Regions from separate parts of the Paenibacillus hunanensis genome, predicted to be linked through region 2. Evidence: riboswitches for the same ligand, from Rfam matches in the RefSeq annotation. Region 2 holds a riboswitch; each other region holds the start of a gene.

The links. A riboswitch is a leader RNA that binds a small molecule or an ion and turns the genes downstream of it on or off. The one in region 2 is predicted to bind cyclic di-AMP.
Region 1: another riboswitch for cyclic di-AMP. It lies ahead of SK066_RS00135 (resuscitation-promoting factor); the one in region 2 lies ahead of SK066_RS22140 (hypothetical protein).
Region 3: another riboswitch for cyclic di-AMP. It lies ahead of kdpF (K(+)-transporting ATPase subunit F); the one in region 2 lies ahead of SK066_RS22140 (hypothetical protein).
Region 4: another riboswitch for cyclic di-AMP. It lies ahead of SK066_RS00415 (C40 family peptidase); the one in region 2 lies ahead of SK066_RS22140 (hypothetical protein).

The regions. Positions count from the first base shown of each region.
Region 1 covers NZ_CP139194.1:31,772-35,179, forward strand. The annotation lists gene SK066_RS00130 (TatD family hydrolase) at 29-796, shown strand; cyclic di-AMP (ydaO/yuaA leader) riboswitch at 992-1,225, shown strand; gene SK066_RS00135 (resuscitation-promoting factor) at 1,543-2,643, shown strand; gene rnmV (ribonuclease M5) at 2,857-3,408, shown strand, end outside; gene rsmA (16S rRNA (adenine(1518)-N(6)/adenine(1519)-N(6))-dimethyltransferase RsmA) at 3,407-3,408, shown strand, end outside.
Region 2 covers NZ_CP139194.1:5,441,918-5,445,325, forward strand. The annotation lists gene SK066_RS22135 (oxidoreductase) at 525-1,211, opposite strand; gene SK066_RS22140 (hypothetical protein) at 1,560-1,973, opposite strand; cyclic di-AMP (ydaO/yuaA leader) riboswitch at 2,097-2,268, opposite strand; gene SK066_RS22145 (hypothetical protein) at 2,665-3,156, shown strand.
Region 3 covers NZ_CP139194.1:3,179,891-3,183,298, forward strand. The annotation lists gene kdpA (potassium-transporting ATPase subunit KdpA) at 1-1,340, opposite strand, end outside; gene kdpF (K(+)-transporting ATPase subunit F) at 1,365-1,445, opposite strand; cyclic di-AMP (ydaO/yuaA leader) riboswitch at 1,763-1,950, opposite strand; cyclic di-AMP (ydaO/yuaA leader) riboswitch at 2,173-2,372, opposite strand; gene SK066_RS12830 (hypothetical protein) at 2,909-3,408, opposite strand, start outside.
Region 4 covers NZ_CP139194.1:97,149-100,556, reverse strand. The annotation lists gene SK066_RS00425 (ATPase domain-containing protein) at 1-68, opposite strand, end outside; gene SK066_RS00420 (YwhD family protein) at 547-1,068, opposite strand; cyclic di-AMP (ydaO/yuaA leader) riboswitch at 1,916-2,054, shown strand; gene SK066_RS00415 (C40 family peptidase) at 2,064-2,537, shown strand; gene SK066_RS00410 (GNAT family N-acetyltransferase) at 2,840-3,343, shown strand.

The DNA.
Region 1 (3,408 bases), 280 kb from region 2:
AAAAAGCCTGCAAAGGAGAATGAATACTATGTTATTTGATACACATACTCATTTGGATTCCAAAGATTTTGATGAGGATCGCAAAGAAGTGATCGAGCGTGCTTACAATAATGGAGTCACTCGAATGGTGAATATTGGATTTGACCGTGAGACGATTCCAACTACGATGCAATTAATAGAAGAATACGATTTTATCTATGCGGCAGTGGGCTGGCATCCGGTCGAAGCGATCACGATGCAGCCGGGCGATCTGGAATGGATTGCATCTTTATGCAGTCATGAAAAAGTAGTCGCAATCGGTGAGATCGGACTGGATTATCATTGGGATAAATCACCCAAGGATGTGCAGCATCGTGTACTTCGCGAGCAAATTGGCCTGGCGCGTGAGCTGAAAATGCCAATTGTCATTCATAATCGGGAAGCGCATGAAGACATTGTTCGGATTTTGCGTGAGGAAAAAGCAAGTGAGGTTGGCGGCATTATGCATGCATTTTCCGGTAGCTGGGAAACGGCAAAAATGTGCCTTGATATGGGCTTCCATATTTCGTTTGGCGGCCCGATCACATTCAAAAATGCAAAGCAGCCAAAAGAGGTACTAAAGCAGGTTCCGATGGATCGTTTATTACTGGAAACGGACTCCCCATATTTGACTCCACATCCTAATCGTGGAAAAAGAAATGAGTCTGGATATGTACGTTTGGTGGCAGAGACAGCTGCCGAGCTTAAAGGGGTAAGTCTGGAAGAAATTAGTGAAATTACAACAAAAAATGCGTTGGCATTATTTGGCATTCGATGAAAACGAGAGAAAAACCGATGAAAAAACGAGCTATACCGATATATGAATGAATTTTAACGAAAAAATGCGGAAATGTTACAAGTTTTTAACCACTTTTTAAGAAAAACGGAGTTGCCTCTCGCTTTACAGTGAGGTTGTGTTCGGGATATCATTTCATCAGTGATTTAATCTTCGTGTCGATACACGAGATTCCATGATTCGGTCTCGCTGAGTTTCCTACATAGGAGAACGGGGGAACCAACAGCTGTCTTCATTCACTTTTAACCGGCAATACCGGAAGGCAGATGTTTGATTCCTGATACAGGGTCTTTGGGGTGAATTGAGGCTACTTGCGCCATGAGCGAAGGACGTCTCACAGGGTACCATCTACACGCAGTAGTGCTTATCCGAACCCGACAGCTAACCTCGTAAGCGATGCAGAGGCAACCTCTCATTTTCTAAGTTTCCAATGGACGTACAATGTCGGGAAGCCACGGAAGAGTTGCTCTTGCACTTTTCCCTAGGCTTTTTTGTTTTGTGCAAAAGGAAGTCAATGAAAAAGAGAAGACCCGGTTTTCACTATCCGGGATCGGTATGCCGCTAGGACTGACCATGGCGCAGGCAATTTTCAACTAGAACGAAGTACCGTAATGCGCCGGTATTTCATCATCAGCATTATAATGCCTGTGGAAATTCTGATATAGTCGCGTCTATAATACATTTTCTTTACAGCAAGACGGCGAGACTATGTAAGGAGGACGGAAGAAGTGGGAATTGCTCCTTTCAAAGAAACCCATGGTTCACGCTCATCCAGCATGTCTTACGCGCTGCGTTGGAAGCAAAAAAATCTACGCTCTGTACTGCTCACTTCACTGGCAGTGATTGTGGTTATTGCCATGGCACTCTGGTTGATGTACATGCAGGCAAGCAAAAATATTTATGTCGTTATTGATGGCAAGGCTCAAATGGTCGAAACCCATAAGCTACAGCTATCGGATCTGCTGGCTGAACAAAATATTCAAGTAGCACCACAGGATAAAGTATCAATGTCCATGAACGGAGCAATCCAGGATGGCGACAAGGTATACATTAACCATGCGGTAGCCGTAAATATTACGGCAGACGGTAAAACAAAACAGGTGTACACTACAGCCAAAACGGTTGGGAATACACTGGAACAAGCCGGGATCGATCTCGGTAAAGAAGACAAGCTGACACCTCCGGTGGAAGCGGGCGTCCAGCATGATATGGACATCAAGGTAGTTAGAACAACTTCCTTTGTGGCCAAACAGGTCGTTGAGCTGCCTTATCAGGTCGTTCAGAAAGAAGACGGCAGTCTGCTGGAAGGTAAAACAAAGCTCATTCAGAGCGGTCAAAAAGGTAAGGTTGTCCAGTATATCGAGAAGGTATACGAAGACGGAGAGTTCGTCTCCAAGCGCATGATTGATAAAAAGACAACCGCTGATGTACAGGACAAGATCGTTGCGATCGGTACGAAAAAAGAGCAGCCTAAGTTGCTTGCAGCGAGTGCTTCGTCCAGTTCAAATTCCGACAAAGATTTCTCTTATGCCAAAGTATTGAATAATGTTACGCTGACAGCCTACTCCTCTCAGGAGCCGGGACTGGGTACACGTACTGCATCTGGAACGCGAGTGACAGAAGGACGGACGATTGCCGTAGATACCGACGTGATCCCAATGGGATGGTGGGTCTACATTGAAGGCCTCGGTTACCGCCGTGCAGAAGATACCGGCAGCGCCATTAACGGCAATAAGATTGACGTATATATTGATAGCCTGAGCCAGGCAAGAGCGTTCGGACGCAAGTCCGGTTATACGGTCTATGTGATCGGGCCGGTAAAACCTTAATTTATCGGTACAAATCGGTTGCCTGTGCTGGCAGGACTGTTATATGATATAAGCATTATTAACCATGAGCGTATAGGAACCAACAGGAGAAGGGGATGATTCCCCTTCTTTTTGTTTGTTGTTTTGTTATACTGAGGACAATATGAATATGATCGCGGGGAAAAGGAAATGACGTCTGTACGCCCCCGATCCGGAAGGGAAGCGTACCATCCATTGATTAAAGAGGTCATTGTTGTAGAGGGACGGGACGATACGGTAGCGATTAAGCGTGCAGTCGAAGCGGATACGATCGAAACGGGTGGCTCCGCGATTGGCGCTCACGTGATTCGTCGTGTACGTCTGGCACAGGAGCGTAGAGGGGTTATCATTTTGACCGATCCCGATCATGCTGGAGAGCGGATACGCAAAATCGTCTCACAAAAGGTACCGGGCTGTAAGCATGCCTTTATCCCGGAGAGTGAAGCGACGTTAAAAGGCGATATCGGAGTCGAGAATGCATCGCCTGAAGCGATTCGGGCAGCTCTGGCACGTGTGCATACGGAAATGCCAGAGGCAGAGACGCTCATCGATTGGGATGATCTGATTACGACCGGACTGGTGATTCATAAGCAAGCTGCCGCACGCCGGATGAAAATGGGCAATCTGCTCGGCATCGGTTATGGCAACGGCAAGCAATTTCATAAACGGCTACGTATATTTGGCATCACCCGCGAGGAATTCGCGGCAGCACTTTCACAACTTGAAGCGGAGGAACAGCAATCCAAT
Region 2 (3,408 bases):
AATAAGGGAACGGACTCAGTGGAGCCGCGGGAATCTACTGGATTAGGAGTAAATGTAGATTCCCGCCCCTCCTCAGAGGTAAGATATTTTGCTACGCAAAAATCACTCTTCATTGAACCCCGTTTTAGAAAATCGCTAACACTGCAAGTCATCCTTTTCCCTTATTTCCTTCCCTCCGTTCCGTGCTGCTCGCAGCATATGTTGTAAAGGGCTAAGACTCTCACTGCAAGGACAGACACAATAGAAATAAGAAAGATTGCTAAAAGTGGATCATTTCGTTTTTTTCACTCTTAGATTCAGTTCTTAAATGTATCAGAGATGAAGCAGGCGCTAACATCCACTTGTACGGGTGGGAGGTAGCAATAAGAACTTTACTTTAAGAACCTTGAATGTAGTGAAGCATCTGATGAGGTTGAAGAATGTTTTACATGCTTTATTTGATGTTAGTTTGTAATTCTATTCCCTCGCTGCATATCCATATTACGCGCATCACGTTGTACCTTCCTTCTTCGCTCATTATCGCGTCAGCTATCGGTCTGGTGAGATGAGCCGAGTTGTTGTAATTGGTGGGAAAGGTAGGTATTTACGCCTTTGGGGCGTTTTAGAGCGAGCTTGTACATGGCTTTGGCGACGGTGGTGGCTTGGATGGGTTTGTATTTGGATAGCCCTCCTCGCAGCAGGGGCGATACTACGCTGGAAATAGCGGCAGCCGTGCGTTCGCCGAGTCGGAATTCTTTGCGTTCTCCTAGTAGCAGGGAGGGCTGGACGATGGATAGGGATGGGTAGCCGAGTGTAGATAGTTGCTGCTCTAGCTCGCCTTTGATACGGGAATAGAAGATGCGTGAGTTAGCATCTGCTCCCATGGCGCTGATGAGCAGGAAGTGTTCGGCTCCCCTTGCCCGGGCTAGCTCAGCCAGTCGGAGCGGGTAGGTGACATCGATCTGGTACATGCGCTCCTGGCTGCCTGCTTGTTTGATCGTAGTGCCGAGGCAGCAATATACATCGGTGGCTTGCCATGTATCCGCATGCTGGTCTAAATGATCGTAATCGGTCACGATCTGCTCAACCTGTATATACGACTGCCAGTCTGGTACGATTTGGCGTACAAGCACTTTGATACGGTCATAGGTTGGTTCATGGACGAGGATATCGACCAGCGAGCGCCCGACCAGACCTGTAGCGCCTGCGACGAGTGCTATGCGTTCTGTCAGTTTACTTCCCCTCCATTCTGTCTGCTAGTATCCATTATGCTGTGTGTTGTGGCTCGATCGGATCGCTCGCTTGCTATGTTTTACTCGTATCGCGCTTCCCTTAGAGTGCTTCCTGTAAAACGATTGGAAGAAGCGTTTCGTTTGTACCTCTATTCTTTATCCCTATACCTATCTATCAGGTGATCTCTCGATCATATTCCATCCCTATATCTCGATTCCTGTATAGCGTCTTCCTTCATATATTTCCTTCATATCATTCGTATGTGTAATTGCAGTTCTGTTATTTATACATGTGTATACCCGAATGCGCAGATGCTGCGTCATTCGGGTGTCAGGCTATGATGCTGCTCAGAGCAAAAAGGCGACACTGCCGCCATTCGTGTGCACAATATGATCGGCACCCAGTCCTCTGTAGATCATGCGTGAATTACTGCTTTCGGTAATAACGTAGATCGGCTCGCTTGTCCATGTACGGCACATTTGGATATACCGACAGCAGAGCGGCAGGCTGCGTTCAAATAGATACACTTTACCGACAGCTAGCTGTGGAATGGTCCATTCGTCCTGGCGCTGTGTATCGAGCAACAGCACATGAGCCACACCCATTCGTTCTAGTTTTACCTTTTCTGCATAGCTATTTACGATCGCGGCAAAGGCAATTCCTTTGACCTTGAGCAGCTGCATAAACTGCTCCCCTGCACGCGTCGCTGGAGATACCAGCACATACTCCTTAGGCAACTCCGATTCCTGCTCCAACTCCATCTCTTTCTCCTCCAATTGTGTGAAGGCAAACAAAAAAGAAGCTGCACAAGAGGTTTTCTCGCCAGCTTCTCAGGCATTCCGCACGCAGACATAGCTGCGCTTACCGGATGTCATGATCATTGTCGCCTCTCTTATATTCAGCTTACGAGGTTAGCTGACGGATTCGGAAGTAAGAGTCTCCCTACAGATAGCAGTCGATCTTAATGGATCGCTGCGATACCGATTCACCCCTGAACAGTCTGTGATGGCTGTTCGCTGGTTCCCCCGCTCCCCGGCTACAGAGCGTCTTCTCTGCGGCTCGGACATTAAGCTGGTTACGGCGCCAATATAGATGTCGTACACCGTAATTTATGAACTTGAGACGAATCATACTCCCCTGTTCAGGCAAAGTAAAGACGAGCGGTTTCGCATTTGGTGTCAATTTGATCATTTCACAGGACAAAATGATCGTTTACCTTCTATTTTCGCTTATTTACACATTATTATTCACGTATACTAGCTTTTTGTATAAAGTAAAGCAAAACCGAGCATTATCGAACTAATGGCATGAATAAAGGGAATGAATCCGATTACATGCATAGCAGCTGACTTAAATGACGGTCTATAGACTTTATCTGGCATTTACGTTGCCTGCAAAATGCCCTATGATGGCTGACAACTAAACCTCACATTCAAAGGAGTGTATGTACGTATGTTATCTGCTGTTGCCACCCTGATTCAGCCTACGGTTGATTCGCAGCTCGTTCCGGTTCATGCTCGTGTTCAGCGGATGGAGCTATTTGTATATGATCAGGCGAAGCTCGCATTGCCAGAATCTTGTCGTCCGCTACATTGTGGCTTGCTGCGCCTATCCGGTGGCGGAGCTACAGGCTGGGCAGAGTTTGAGTTTTCGGATGGATCGGCGCATCTGGATCTAATCAAGTGGGGGCAAGTGTTCCGTCGTCTCAAGCACGTGGAAGCAGCAGAAGCCAGAATCCTTATTCACCAATACGAATCCCTATGGGGCTTCACACGCACCCATCTGGCAGCAGAAGCACTCACCGCATGGCACAAAGCGCTGTCGGAAGGTGTCTCAGGGGCAGAATCAGGTATAGAGGCTTCATCTTATATGACAGGATGGACAGGATTACCGACTGAACGGGAATTTCTCAGCTATTATTGTCAGTCTTATTATTCTTTTTGAGCCATGCTGGTTAAGTGTCTATAAAGGGCGACTGGCAGCAAGCAAATAGATATTTATATCATTGTGGGCATCAGCTATCTGTATATTAACGCATGTTCAAAGTCTGTACTGGCATCTTGTATTTTTTCTATGGCGATGTTGCTGCGCGTTGCCTGCCCGGCCTATTGTACATGCAGGAGAGCTACTATGAAGCAGTAACTATGGAGTGAGCTCAGACAAGCGAGACATGAGTCAATGATGGTGCCGGAGAAG
Region 3 (3,408 bases), 2.3 Mb from region 2:
TGGTAGCCTGGATTCGATATCGTATTTGGAAATACCATCAGTGCGATGGTCGTTGGTGCAAGGATTAGCAGCGGCTGAATAAGCAGTGTGACTGCGATCAGCTTCATCTCTTTCCCCTCTACCTTACGACCGAGGAATTCAGGAGTACGACCAACCATCAAGCCCGAAAGGAACACAGAGATGATCGCATACATCAGTACGTTCATCATACCGACACCCGAACCGCCGAATACGGTATTCAGCATCATATTACTCAAGGCGATCATACCGCCAATTGGTGTTAATGTATCGTGCATCGTATTGACTGCACCTGTCTCCGACGCGGTAGTTACCACCGAGTATAATGAAGATTCCTCAATACCGAATCGAACCTCTTTCCCTTCCATAGAGCCTGCACTTTGCTGTAATCCGAGTTGATTGATAAGTGGGTTGCCTTGATGCTCTGCATATAATGAAGAGCTGAGCATGATCAGGAACATAATTGCCATCGATACAAACAGGATTCGTCCTTGCTTCGGATTACCGACAATGCGTCCGTACGTAAATGGAAGCGAGATCGGCACGAGTAGCATCAGAAGCATTTGCAGCAGATTACTGATCGCATCTGGATTCTCAAAAGGATGGGCAGAGTTGGCACCGAAAAAGCCACCACCATTGTTCCCCATTTCCTTAATTGCAAGGAAGCTCCCAATTGGGCCCATGCCGATCTGTTGCTGTGTTCCCTCCAGCGTAGTTGCTGTGACGGACGTGTGCAGCGTCTGCGGTACACCCTGACTAATAAAGATCAATGCAGCGACCACGCATAGTGGCAGCAAAATACGTGTAATCGCACGTACCAGATCGACGAAAAAGTTCCCCATCGGCTTACCAGCCAGACCACGCATAAACGCGATCGAAGCGGCAATACCTGTCGCTGGTGAGACAAACATCAAGAAAATAATAGCCGACATTTGCGAGAAAAGGGACAAGCCACTTTCACCGCTATAATGCTGTAGATTCGTATTCGTTAAAAAGCTAATCGCTGTATTAAAGGCAAGATCCGGGCTCATCGCCGCAATACCTGCTGGATTCAGTGGCAGCTTATCCTGCAAACGGAAAATAATATACACGATCAATAGTATAACGGTATTGCTAACAAGTAACGCGACCAGATACTGCTTCCATGTCTGGTTATTTTGCCGGATACCACCCAGCTTATAAATGATCTTTTCCAGTGGACCAAAGAAGCGATCCAGCTTCCCCGGTGTATAATCAAATGCACGGGAAATGTAAGCTCCCATTGGACGCGCTAATAACAGCGCAATTAGTAAGGTTAATGCAACTCCGATATATGCGAACATACTCACTCACTCTCTCCTGCCTGTTTAAAATTTTTCCGGATAGATCAGGGCGTAACACAAGTACACCAGCAAGCCTGCAATAATGAGCCATAATAGCCAGATCATTGTTCTTCTCCTCGCTCTCCGATCACTCTGGATGACCAGATCCCCAGTCCACCAAGCCCGAATGCCATGAGTAAAATGAGCACAATCATTAAAATGTCCAACATGGTTTCTTTCCCCTTCAGCATCAACATGCGTGAGATTAAATTTGATTTTCATTGCAATTTGACTTCACATCAAACGATTTTGAGTCGAAAAACACGAAATTAGGCGCAAAAAAAGAAGCCTCGGTAAAAATCGAACTTTTCACCGGGCTTCTTCCGTGCGTAACCGGACTGACACATAATGATGTGCAGACCAGGATGACGTAAGCCGGATATAAGTTCTTCCTGAATCGCTGACGAGGTTAGCTGTCGGGTTCGGGCTGGAAGATTGCCCGTTCCGGCATTGCCGGAATTCACCCCGTGTCAGTTGCCCTGCTGGAAGCATGGTCTGACGAATGGTTCCCCCGCTCTCCTGTAGCTATCTCGCAAGCACGAGTCGACAGGAGATTAAGCGTGTATCATGTAAAAGAGCTACGATCGATGATCATAATGATCGTATTGAGGTTCAAATTGTCCACAATCCTCTACGCTGTTTGAATGAGCGAATAGATCACTCTTTTCAACACAGGTAGTTCAGCACAACCACCAGTCTAGTGCGTCTGGCTTCAGAAGCTAATGAGCGTTAGCAAGGCATAAGAAAACACAGAGCGTCTATACCCTGTGTCATGATGGCACAAGTTCCACACTCCTCTCCCGACTTGCGCTTACGAGGTTAGCTGTCGGATTCGGGCGGTGAGAGTCGCCCTACCATCAGCGCCGGCCCCATGGTTACCGGCGCTGACGGATTCACCCCATGCAGATGATCAACGGCTCTCACACCTTTGACATGCTGCGAATTGGTTCCCCCGTTTTCCGGTAATGACCGGAAACTCAGCAATAAGAACAAGAAACTTCTGAAATTCAGTTGTTTGATCTGGACAAATGCCGATTCGCATCTGTACGCTTCCTGCTGCACCGATCGTCTGGACAGTCTGGCGTAGCACGATTGTGCTTTCCTGCTGCTGTGCGCTTCGGCGAGCATGAGAGAAGTCGTTGCGATCGCGAATCTCTAAATCCTGAAATGTATATTACTCCTGTAATTCAGAAGTGTAAAGCAGATCAAAAAGGCAAAAAAAGCCGTGGATTCCCACAGCTTTCTTTTTTGAAAATGCAGTAAAAGGATACCTTCCGCAAGCTCCTTTTTTCTCCTCATAACGCTCATTATCTCCAATTTTACATTATATTTCAGTGTTTTCAGTTTACTTTTCATCTCATTTCGCAAAATGATATGTCATTATTCACACTTGCAAAAATAAGTATATATCGACTGCTCAGGATGCCATTGGTCTACTATAAAATGGTTATGGTATACCTGTTACTAGTGATAAAGCTTCGCCTGAAGTAATCGAAAAATGACGCTTTTACGCCAAAATTAAAACAAAGCTATTCCAATGAGTGGTACATCGCTATTGTTTGACCATCCAGCGGAAAGAAGCCTTCAGATAATTCATATAGCCGAATTGCCCAGAAATGATGCTCTTCCTGCATCGCCTGCGCATCAATCTCCATATAATAATGAGTCAGCGTATCTAGCAATGAATCCAGGTCTAGAACGCGATCTGTACAGACTGCTTGCTTGTCGATCAGCTGTTGGAGCACTACACTCGTAAAAGCATGATAAAAGCTAATAAAATGATGCCATGTATCATTGCAATAGGCTATACGATACGAATCCTCCTCCTGGTACAAATAGCCGATCCATTGCCTCTCCCATGACAGGACAAAGTAACCGCCCAGATCCTGCCCGAAGACGATCCATTCCTTATTTTCATAGAGAAACCGATAAAACTCTGGATAAAACTGGACGGCATAATGCTCGTAGGGCATTAACAGCGCTGTCTGCTGTCGCATATGTATCAGCGTAGAATGGGCAGTAAGCTCTT
Region 4 (3,408 bases), 340 kb from region 2:
AAAATTTCGTCGAGTCCGGGTATACCTGTATGGATGGCACGTGTCTTAATAGCATTTGTGTTAGGCATATACTGCTCCCTCCATCTGTAGAATAATTTAGTCACGCAAGGGTTAGCTTTCTTACGAAGATGACTGTAAGGCAATTATAACAATGGATTGTGCATTAACAAAAGCTATTTTCCAATTTCATAACGGGACTAAAGGTTTTAATCATTTATACCCTATTTTTCCAGAAGATGATAATGTTTTCCGGTGATTCCTCTAAATATTTTATGCAAATGTATTGATTTTATAGTGGAATCATTGAATTTCTGCTGTATAAATATACATTCCCACTGGAAATTGCGCTGGAAGCGTCTATACATCCTCTGTATCTGTTTTATGCAAATAGAAGAGATGACAAGCATGGATGAATGAACGAGCACCCATTCTTTCGCTTTGGATATAAAAATAGCCGACTACGAGCTTCATTCACGAATTGAAAAAGCTGTAGTCGGCGTATACTCTCATGTTTTAACGTTCATAGTGTAGTATTCGTTGCTTGTTTTAGCTCTCCAGCACCTGCTTCAGCTCATCCGAAGAACGATTCCACCATTCTTCATTATGGCTCACAAGCAATGTTTTCAGCGCTGCCTTATCATCCGGACCAAGCTCACTCAGCATAATACGGCGCTTGATCGCATAGTCCAGCTTGTTCACATGGTCGGCGAGGATTTTCCAGCCCTTTTTATGCTCCTCATCAATCCACATCTCGCAGGCTGTGGCTCCAGCATAGCTTCCGCCTTCTGGCTGCTTATCTACCGCGACCCAGACGACCCATACCTGACGTCCGCCTTCCAGCTCCTCACGATTGGTGGTGAACTTGATGCCGCGCTCTACTTTACTTTTTGCGTGCATGGCGCCGATATCAATCTTCGCTTCGCCTCCATCAATAATAATAGGAGAAACGTTATTCAGATTGATCGCACCCGCACCAAAGCCTTTATGTTTACTGCTCTTCGTACTGCTACTAATGATGTTCAGAGACATCGCTTTTTTGGCAGGTTGAGCTGATTGATTTTGATCCATATTTTGATCCATGTTGAAAAATACTCCTTTTCTGTTCATAATTTATATTTGCTGCCGATATAAAAAAAGCAGCGTTTCATATCTTACAAACCTTTTGCAGGATAGCTGCTACATGTCTGACGGTCATTTTTGTCTATAACTATGCTTTGGCAAAGCTTAAACGACTTCTATATAGAATAGAACAGAATATAGAACCATTGATTTCTTTCTATAGAAGTAAGATATCACGATAAGCATAATCACATCATACTAGCCCTCATCTGACGTTATCCTATTCTGTCTGATCTATAAACGTGCTTTACGCTTCCCATGCAGACACGAGCCCCAATAGCAGTAAGATATTTTGCTTCGCAAAAATCACTTTTTATTGCACCTCGTGTTAGGAGATCGCTAACACTGTAAGCAGTCGTAACCTTATTGTAGCGGATCGAGTGTGAAAAACCAACGGAGCTATGAGTAACAACGTTAATCTTTTGCCTGAATAGCGATAAGCTAGCAGGATAGCAGTCTAAAAGATGACAAAGTAAAACGACAGAAAAATCACTTTTATAGGTCTAAATGCATATATCGAACGAACTATACGGGATTTTTCGACTAAAGATTAAATTTTTTTAATAATTGTAATCCCTTTAATGGCGCGGTTTTCACCATGCTGCTCACAAAGATGACAAGATTTTTCAGGTAAAAAGTGCATAACAGACATTGCCAAAGTAAAGAACCTTTGTTAGAATAAACCCAGCAAGTTTTTAGTAACAACTTTGTAAACTTTAAAAGTAAGCTTGTAACTATTGTCAGAAAAGCCGAAAATTGTCGTAAAAGTTGGATATCGTCGTACGGTGCATTAATCAAATGTGTAAAGCCAAATTTCGTGGCACCGGAAAGCGGGGGAACCGTTTTGGGTGAATTGATCTTGCAAGAGAGGGATCATAGGGGAGACCTTCTACCGAATCCTTAAGCTAACCTCGTAGGCATTGGAAGGGGACAATCGATTTAACATGAAAAAGAAACTAACCGCCGCACTCATGGGATTTGCAATTGCATTTACTGTTATGGGGAACAGCAATGCACATGCAGACTCCAGAATGGACCAGATCATTGAACCAGCAATGGGAACACCGTACCGCATCGGGGGAACATCTTTCAACGGTTTCGATTGCTCCGGATTCACACAATATGTATTCAGTAAAATGAACATTGATCTGCCGCGTCAATCCACGTCGCAGTACCAGGTAGGCGAAGCAGTAAGCAAAGGCGATCTGCAAGCTGGTGACCTCGTATTCTTCAACACGACTGGAGCAGGAGTTTCACATGTAGGCGTTATGGTAAGCAGCACTCAATTCGCACACGCTTCTACATCCAAAGGTGTACGAATTGATAATCTTAGCATGGATTATTATGCTGATCGTTTTGTCGGCGCTAAACGTGTTATGAGCAACTATGCTTTTGACACTTACGCTACAGACAATTAATTCGACCATTATGCAACTTCGACAACAATGAATCGACTATCAATATAAACCGCGAAGGATTCCCGCCAGAATCTTTTGCGGTTTTTTTATGTGCTCTTACGCTTTGTAGCTGTATACTATATAAACGAAATGAAGCTGGATTAGGTTACACTTTATACAAAAAAAGTTAAAATAAAAATAAGGCAACCATATAATTATGTCTACTTATAATTACCCGCGGATAAATTATGGTAAACACATTTTCCAATATTTATTTTATAATTTTATTCGATTTATTCCATGGTATCGAAAGGAGCTTTGCGATGCAGCCTGCATGTGTACTACCTTTTTCCGTCGTACCGATGCGTACAGAGCATGCTGCTCTCATTTGTAACTGGCAGTATGAGCCGCCTTATAACATTTATGGCTGGTTGCCTTGGGAACAGATGCAGCAGCTAGGAATTGAGTTTGGCGATCCACAGCTGCGGGAACAGCAGTATGTGTCTATTCTCGATGCAACAGACGAGCTTTGTGGCTTCGCTCAGTTCTTCCCTCTTACAGGCACGATAAGGCTCGGCATTGGCATGCGACCGGATCTATGTGGATATGGATATGGTGAATCGTTCATGCGTGCAATTACTGAAGCTGCGATCGACCGTAACCCGGATGCAGAGATCGATCTGGAGGTGCTCACCTGGAATCAGCGTGCGATTCGTACGTATCAGAAGGCAGGCTTCCATATTACCGACACGTATAGCCGCCGAACGCCAGACGGTATGAAGCCCTTCTATTGTATGGTGTATGACGAGGACGCTACCGCAGAATGAAGCTGACTATAGATTAGATCAGAAACTTCAGACGATTAGAACTCTCAGAAACGATAGAACAATGA